Regions from separate parts of the Bradyrhizobium sp. Kon56 genome, predicted to be linked through region 1. Evidence: riboswitches for the same ligand, from Rfam matches in the RefSeq annotation. Region 1 holds a riboswitch; the other holds the start of a gene.

Evidence for each region. A riboswitch is a leader RNA that binds a small molecule or an ion and turns the genes downstream of it on or off. The one in region 1 is predicted to bind glycine.
Region 2: it holds a riboswitch for glycine, as region 1 does, so the genes downstream of both, AC0L3B_RS37125 (FAD-dependent oxidoreductase) here and AC0L3B_RS33745 (D-amino acid dehydrogenase) in region 1, are expected to answer to the same signal.

What each region holds. Positions count from the first base shown of each region.
Region 1 is NZ_JBVVOU010000036.1:23,952-28,369, reverse strand. It holds gene AC0L3B_RS33750 (Lrp/AsnC family transcriptional regulator) at 1-55, opposite strand, end outside; gene AC0L3B_RS33745 (D-amino acid dehydrogenase) at 681-1,931, opposite strand; glycine riboswitch at 1,995-2,082, opposite strand; glycine riboswitch at 2,086-2,183, opposite strand; gene AC0L3B_RS33740 (D-aminoacyl-tRNA deacylase) at 2,944-3,879, shown strand; gene AC0L3B_RS33735 (M24 family metallopeptidase) at 3,965-4,418, shown strand, end outside.
Region 2 is NZ_JBVVOU010000062.1:1,083-5,500, reverse strand. It holds gene AC0L3B_RS37135 (aminotransferase class IV) at 76-549, shown strand; gene AC0L3B_RS37130 (hypothetical protein) at 780-1,334, shown strand; glycine riboswitch at 1,477-1,575, shown strand; glycine riboswitch at 1,579-1,666, shown strand; partial or broken gene AC0L3B_RS37125 (FAD-dependent oxidoreductase) at 1,728-2,549, shown strand; partial or broken gene tnpC (IS66 family transposase) at 2,618-4,173, opposite strand; partial or broken gene tnpB (IS66 family insertion sequence element accessory protein TnpB) at 4,228-4,418, opposite strand, start outside.

The DNA.
Region 1 (4,418 bases):
GGTTATTCTTTTGCACAATCTCGAGGATGTGAGCGTCGATTCGGTCGTATTGCATAACCGGCTCCGGGCTTGAGAGGAAATTCTGCAACGAGTCGGTGCCTAGCGCAGAAAAACGTCTCGAAGTTGGGAAATCTCTTCGAAAAACATCATTACGACACCAGTATCGTCGATCCGTCGGCAATTTCAACAAATATGCGCTGCGTGACTTGCAAAATGATCTTTGAAAGGCCGCGGTCCTGCTACTCCGACGCACCGCGAAGATCACAGCTTGGGAGCGGCGAAATAGAAATAAGAGTTGCCGTCGATCCGCTGGCGTTCGGTGCCGGTATGACGTCGGCCCTCGAGTGTGATGGGCCCCTTTGTCGATAACAACAAGGTCGTTGGCTGGGGATATTTTTCTGCTCGGTCATGCAGAGATCCGCTACTCTCTTGCCTGGCATTAATCCGTAAGCAGTTATACGGATGATGATTGCGTCACATGGAGGCTGTTGAAGGCGACGGCGCCAAGTGGCTCATCGAGGTCTTCGTCTGAGCAATTAAGCTCTCGGGTCGTAAGCCGGTGAGGGTAACGTGTTCGTAGGATAATACTGCAAGATCCTGCTGTGGCGCTGTCAAGCGATATGCCCCCGGCTTTGATGCCGCCAGGAGCATAGTTTTGCGAGCTGGATAAGGCTAAACGCCTATGAGGCCACGGATCGGCTCAGCCGAGTTTTACTATCATCTGTTGCAATGACGTCCGCGACCATCTCAGCTGTGACAGCGGATAATGTCCAGCCGAGGTGACCATGACCGGTGTTGTAGAAGATATTCGGCCTTTTACCTCGGCCGACCCTCGGCATCATGCTAGGTGTCATAGGACGCAAGCCTGCCCATGGCACCACCTGCGCGGTGGACACATCCGGAAAAGACCGCTCTACCCAGCGCACCAGAGGCTTAATTCGGTCCCAGCGGATGTCGCGGTTCTCGCCGTTGAACTCCGCGGTCCCAGCGACACGGAAGCGATCTTCTCCTAACCGGCTGGTCACGATCTTGGTGGCCTCGTCGAGCAGGCTGACACGGGGCGCAGCCTTTTGGCTCGTTTCATCCCCGAGCTCGACCGTGATGGAGTATCCCTTGACGGGATAAATGTTTATCTTGTCCCCCAGCATTGAAGCAATGCGTCGGCTGCCGACCCCAGCGCAGACCACCGCTCTTTCAGCTTTAAGTTCCTCCTTCAGAGGGCCTCCTTCCCATCGTACGACCACACCGTCTCGATCAGCTTGCATGCCGCAGATCTCTGCACCAAAGACGAAGCGTACGCCCCTTCGCTCGCAAGCCGCAGCGAGACCACGCGTGAACTTGTGAATGTCGCCCGTTGAGTCAGATGGGGTAAAGAAACCACCGTAATACTGATCACGCAGCGCTGGCTCTATCGCGAGCATTTCGGAGGGCGTCACGGGGCGACGATCCAATCCGCCCTGGAGCAGCAACTGATTCACGCGAGAAGCCGTATCGAAGTCGGCCTTACTCGAATAAACGTGTAATATTCCTCGCCGCTCCAAGTCGAAAGCGATGCTCTCCCGATCGGCAAGCTCAAACAGATGTTGCCGCGCCGCTATCGCCAGCTTTGTCGTTTCGATCGTATTGCGACGGTAATGCCGAATCTGGCCTACGAACTCCGCGAGCCAAGTATATTTGTGAAAACTGGGACTTGGGTTCAGCAGCAATGGTGCGTCCTTGCGCAGCATCCACCTCAAGCCTTTTACGATCGTTGCGGCGTTATTCCAGACTTCGGCATTGCTTGCCGATAATTGACCGCCATTGGCAAACGAAGTGTCCATCGCGGGATAACGCTGGCGGTCAAAGACACTGACCGAATAGCCGCGGCAGGCCAAGGCATAGGCCGTTGTAACTCCGGTGATACCGGATCCGATAATGATGATCGTGCTCATCGTATGCTCCAAGACAGGGATGAATGAACGGTGAAATGGCTTTCGCCATCACTCCGTCCCCAAATCTGTCCGTGCACCTGAGAGCTTTCTCCGCAATCCTAGTGGATAACGGTCCCCTTCGGTGGGTGCCGACTGGCACCTCTCTCCAGATCGTCCTCGGTGTGCGGTCCTGGGCCTGAGAGTTTCCTTGGGGGGTTGCTCCGTCGGCGGCGATGTGCCTGTCGGCTCATCGCACTCTCCCGCACACCATCGTCAGACACGATAACAGTCTCAGACGTACTCACTACATGTCAAGCCATGACGCATCGTTGAAGCTCGAGATTCGGCGGCGTAGGCGATGCTCGATAATGTTGCTCTTCCAACCGTCCGATCACCAGCTGGTTTGCCGCTAAGATCGCTGTGGTGGCCTAGCATGTACGATCGTATCCGCTGGATGTCTCACCGGTTTTGAACAAGCTGTTGCTGCAGAACGCAGCAAAACTGCGATCTTAACAAAAAAACGCACAATGTGAGCGTGGGGCAGCTCTAATAAATACATGGTGATGTAGGACTCTCCAAAAGCTGTGCGCGGCATGCATCTCTTTCAACGTCGAGTCAAAATGGACGGCTGCACCCCTGACTCGCTTGCTCTGCTCGACCGAGGGTTCTGCAGCGTTCTGGCGTCGACGTTTCTCGCGTCTGGCGATAGAATTGAGTCTGGCTTGGCGCGCGACGAACTGAGGTTCTCTGCTAGTTCGGCGATCAACTCCCGCGATCTCCAAGTTGTGCGATTTCACGGCGCTGCTTCGCCAAAGACGCCAGCCGATCACAAGACTCAGCTCGCGCGTGGCGCCATTCTGAGGCTGTTCGGGCCGGGGTTGATCGGCTCTCAAGCGCCTGGTCGCGCCTTGCGAACTACGATCTCAGCTCAAATAGCATGCTGTTTTCATATGAAGCCCAAAAGATGCGGGCGCCGAGTTGAGGATAGATGTCGTACGCTTTCGATCTGCGTTGAACTCGATGGAGAATCGCGGTGAGACATGCCGTCTTCGTCTTCTGCGTCGATCACGAAAGGGATCCGGTTGCGGGTCACGTTCTGGATGCCCTCAAGGCCGAATGCACCCTTGTTCGAACGGGTTTAGAGCTCGATGGGCACTCCGTACTCGAGGTTCCTGGCTTGCATGGCGCCAGGATTTCGATCGTGCCCACTAACGAGGTCGTAAGTAACGACTATGGGCGCTACGCGCCAATCTTGAATGAACGCTTCGGTGACGCCAACGTTATTGGAATCGTGAATTGGCACGAGGGGGCCAATGCACAAAACGCAATCTTCTCGGTTCAAACGACCGGCGACCTGGCGACGGGGACTTTCAGCGCAGTCGACCCCCGGATTACTCGGGGCCTTCTTCTAGCCATCGAAGCCGAGCGCGTCACGTCGGGTCTTGCCGACTTTCGCACTTACCTGGAAGCGACTCATTGGTCGGGCGTCAAGGCGGGTGATGCTGGTACCCGTCTCGCTGACTTGCGGCCTTCTGCAATCGATATCGAGATCGGAAGCTCGCCAGCAGATTGGACTAATTCTCGTGCCGCTCGGGTGCTGGCGCGTTCGCTATTGCGAACGTTCGATCGCATGGACGAAGCGGTAACCTCCGTCCTTTGCATCGGTGGCGTTCACTTCGAACCAAGCTTTACGAGCGCCATATTGCAGGCACAAGACGAACCCCCGATAGCAGCAAGTCATGTCCTACCAAACCATTGGCTAGTGTCGGGCGGCTATGACCAGGAAAGTCGCTTGGTCGATCTAAGAGCTTGCGTGCATTCGATCGTGGGTGGGATTCAAGGCATCGTGTACCACGATAAGCTGAAAGCTCCTTTCAAAGGTGTTGCTCGCCTGCTTGCAGAGGAACTCGGTGTCCCGATGCTCTCTCACAAGAAACTGCGGGCGGCTCTTTCAAAGGATATCGAATGAGCCCGCGAAAGCTGTCATGTGCTGTCGGACCAGCATGTAAACTATCGGTCGCCCAGCGCTTGACGTATTTCTCTGGAGAAAAGCGATGAACGCTATTGGTTTTGGTTCGATTAAGACAATTCCGTACGATCCGTTTCCCCGGATCGAATACGAAGGCTGGGTCGAGCGGGCGCGGCGTTTGATGAAAGAGCATACTATAGACGCGCTTCTGGTGACGGCCGAACACAACTTGCGATATCTCGTTGGTGAGCCTAGCACGACGCCGCAGCAGACGACTCGGCCGCGATTTCTTCTTATTCTTTCGTCTGGTGAAGCTGTTGCGATCGTTCCCGAGGGAATCGACCAGTTTTATAGAGAGACAACCTGGGTAAAAAAATGCCGGAGCTGGCCTAGTCCGAATCCGAAGGATGAGGGTGTGTCAGCACTTGCCGGAGCGTTGCGTGAACTATTGCCAGAGCACGCCAGAATCGGCATAGAGCTTGGCGCGGAGAGTAGACTTGGCTTCCCTGCGGGAGATTTCTTGCGCGTTGCGGATGCGA
Region 2 (4,418 bases), on a different contig from region 1:
CCTTGCAGAGAACCGGTTTATCGCGTTTGCGGTAGCTTATGGTTCAGTTGCCAAAAGGAACAACTGGAAAGAGGTTTGCGCGTCGCGATTAGCGAGAGTGTCCGCATCCCGCCGGGTTCAGTCGATCCCACGATCAAGAACTATCATGGGCTTGATCTCGTAAAGGGTCTTTTCGATGCCTACGACGAGACGGCGCTGATCCTAGATACGAACGGGCATATCGCCGAGGGTCCAGGCTTCAACGTGTTGGTAAAGGACGGATCGTTGAGAACGCCGGCTCTTGGCGTGTTACCGGGTATTGCGCGTCGGACCGTGTTCGATCTTTGTGCTGAGATTGGCCTCGCCGCCACTGCTGCTGACATCAGTCGTGACGATATCAAGAAGGCTGACGAGGTGTTCATTACCTCTACTGCCGGCGGCATTGTGCCAGTGACGCGCATCGACGACACGACGATCTCCAAAGGCCAGGTCGGGCCCATCACCCTCCAGCTTACAGATCTTTCTTTGCCAAAGCACGCGGATCCCGCATGGTCGACTGCTATCATTTAACCATGATCGGAAATGAACCATGCGCTCGCAAATTGGTCAGCGACTTCGTGACATCGAAAGCTCCAGAAAGTCGAGCAAGAGATCGCCTCGCCTCAGTCGACGCATATACACCTGCGCGCACTTGGCGAGCGCGAGCTCCTGAACATGTGCGCCAACAATTATCTCGGTCTGGCCAATCACCCGGCCCTGGTGCGAGCCGCGCATACAGGTCTCGAACGGCAGGCTTTGGAATGTTGTCCGTGCGATTCAGTTGCGGAACGCTCTCCGTTCACCGAGCGCTTGAAAACAGGCTTTCCAACTACCTTCGGGGGGAAGATACGATCCTAATCGGGTCGTGCTTCGATGCGAACGCCGGGCTATTTGAAGCCTTGCTCGAAGCTGCCGATGCGGTAATCAGCGACCGCCTGAAATCGAGCGAATTGAAAATCGAGGCAGCGGATCGCCGGACCAGCAGCGAACTTAACCTGCCCGCGCGACGAACAAGAGCGAATCCTGCCGCCATAAGCCAGAGGCGTCGACGCAAGTGGCGTGAAGAGCCCCTCATCGAGCAGAGCGACCGCGTCAGGCGTGCAGGCCTCCATTTTGGCTCGACTTTGAAAGAGATGCATGCCAAGCACAGCTTTGTAGGGTCCTACACCACCGCAGATTTATTAGAGCGTCGCCACGCAAACCTTGTGCGTTCTTTTGAGGATCACGCAGTATTTCTGCGCTGGCTGCCGATAGCTCGCTGGAAACCAATGGGACATCCAGCGAATGCAATCATCAAAAAAGCGAGATCAGCATAGTACTAGGCAACAAACCACCTGCTAAGCTGGGTGGGGAGCTAGGGCAAACATCGAGTTGTCGCTTACGCCGCCGATTTTGGGTCCGACGATTCATCGCGGCTTGACAGGTAGTGAGTACGACTGAGAGTGTTATCGTGTCTGATGATTGTGTGCGGGAGAGCGCGATAAGCCTGCAAAGGCGTATCACCGCCGACGGAGCAACTCCCCAAGGAACTCTCAGGCCCATGACCGCACACCGAGGACGATCTGGAGAGAGGTGTCGGTCAGCCCCCACCGAAGGGGACCGTGATCCACGACGATCGCGGACAAAGCTCTCAGGTGCACGGACAGATTTGGGGACGGAGACATGGCGAAGCCATTCACCGTTCGTTCAATCCTGTCTTGGAGCATACGATGAGCACGATCATCATAATCGGGTCCGGTATCACCGGAGTTACAACTGCCCATGCCCTGGCCCGCCGCGGCTATTCGGTTACAGTCTTTGATCGCCAGCGCTATCCGGCGATGGACACTTCGTTTGCGAACGGCGGCCAATTATCGGCAAGCAATGCGGAGGTCTGGAAATAACGTCGCAACGATCGTAAAAGGCTTGAGGTGGCTGCTGCGCAAAGATGCACCATTGTTGCTGAACCCAAGCCCCAGTTTTCACAGCTATACTTGGCTGGCAGAGTTCGTAAGCCAGATTCGAAACTACCGCCAGCACAACACGATCGAAACGACGAAGCTAGCGATAGCCGCTCGCAAGCATCTTTTTGAGCTAGCCGATCAGGAGAGCATCGATTTCGACTTGGAGCGGCGAGGAATTTTGCACGTTTATTCGAGCAAACCCGAGTTCGATGCGGCCTCTCGCGTGAATCAGTTGCTGCTCAAGGGCGGATTGGATCGCCGTCCCGTGACGCCTTCTGAGATGCTTACAATAGAGCCAGCTCTGCGCGATCAGTATTATGGTGGCTTCTTTACCCCGTCTGACTCAACCGGCGACATTCACAAGTTCACGCGCGGCCTCGCTGCGGCTTGCGAGCGAGGAGGCGTACGCTTCGTCTTTGATGCAGAGGTCTGCGGCATGCGGTCCGACCGAGACGATGTGGTCGTACACTGGAAACGAGGTTCGCAAGGAAGAACTCAATGCCGAACGCGCAGTGGTCTGCGAAGGAGTCGGCAGCCGCCGCATTGCTTCAATGCTGGGGGACAACATACATTTATCCCGTCAAGGGTAAGCGCTCATTTTCCCGCACGTTGGCGGCCCTTGCAACAGCTGATCGCTTTCAGACGGACGGATCGGGTCAGGCTGCGGCGGCGTCGAGGAAGTTGAAGGGCAGGAGATCGTCGATAGCTGCGTTCTCGGGGCGCTGAGGCAGTTCCGTAAGGACGTGGCGCAACCACGCTAACGGCTCAACGCCACAAGCGCGGCAGGTCAGCACTAAGCTTAGACGATGGCGCTGGCCTTGGCTCCGTCGACGGTATCGCTGAACAACCAACTCTTGCTGCCAGTTGCAAAAACCCTGATGTCGCGCTCCAGAAGATTATTGTCGATCGGCATGCTGCCGTCCCCGGTGTAGCGCGTCAGATAATCCCACTGGTTCAGTGTGTAGGACACAGCGTCGCCGAGCTTGCTGTCAGGCAAGACCTTCGGGGCGATTTCAGTGAGCCATACCTTGAGAGCATTGAGGATGGGGACACTATGTTGCTGGCGGAAGCGGCGAATGCATTCGGCCTGTGTTTCACCCTTCTCCGGTATTTCGTCCCGCGCCTGCCTTTCAACCCGGTAGAGCTGTTCGAAGAACCGGAGCGCCTGTTCCGGCGGCCCGCCACCCTTTTTTCTCGCTTTGAGTGCGTCGACGAAGCGCCGCTTGGAATGGGCCATGCATCCAAAGATGGGTGGCCCCCGCCAGTGTAGCCATCGCTCATCAATATCCCGCGGTAATCGCCGAGGAAGCCTGCGGGTGTATCTGGCCGCGGCCCGGCTGATATTCGAGCAGCACGATCGGCTCGTCACTGTCCTCGCCGCTCCGGTAAGCCCACATATTGACGTGCTGGCGGCCTCTCTGTCCATTTCCTTCAGCACCTGGACCGTGGTCTCGTCACCATGGATGAGGGGCTGCGATCTGAGCCGTAGCTTCAGCGCGTCATAGATGCGGGAGAGATGTTTTTCGCTCGAGCCGATCACCCAGTGGCCCAGAGCGCCTCGGCTGACACGAACGCCGGCGCGCTCGAATGCCTGCGCCAGGCGGTAGAGCGGTGTGCCGTCGACATACTTATGAACGAGCGCGAAAGCCAGCGTCGAGGCCGTAGCGATGCTGCCTGGCAAAGGTTGCGTGGGTATTGGCGCGATCACGACCGGCGTGTTGATCCCGGTGCGGTCGCAATGACGGCAGGCATATTTGAACCGCACATTCTGCAGGACCTTCGCCTTCACCTCGATATGAAGTTGCTCGGTAACGGTCTCGCCCATGCGATGCATCTGGTGACGGCAGCAAGGACAAGCCTTCTGGGCGTCGGGAAGGTCATACTCGACACGCTCGCGCGGCAGGTTTTCCGGCAAGGCCTTGCGGCCGCGCTTCTTTCCCGTCGCCCCTTCGCTCGCCGGCAAGCCCGTGTCCGGCAGGACAACGACATCGCCATCTTCGCTGTCGGCGTCGTCCTTATCCGCGGCCTGTTCGGCTTCATTGAAGAGGCGGTCAATGTGCTTCTCGCCCTTCGGCGCAAAACGATACAGCCGCGCAAGGGCCAACTCTTCCTCAAGTTTAACGACCCGTTCGGCGAGTTGACGGTTCTCCGCCTGCAGCGCAGCAATGCGCGCCATCAACTCTTCAACAGTCAGTTCGCCGGGTCGATTCATCAGATTCTTGAATCGAAAGCATGTCGCCGCGTCAACCGCACAATTCGGGAGCCGTCAGCCTGCGACCTGATATTGCCGCACTGGATGGCGGACCATTGCGTCAATATCGATGCCGTCGAGAATCCAGTGCAATTGCTCGGTCGTAAGCTGGACGACCGTAGCCTCCCGGCGCGGCCACCTGAACCTGTCCTCGGTCAGCCGCTTCCGGACCAGCACAAAGCCCGACCGATCGAAGACAGCAGCTT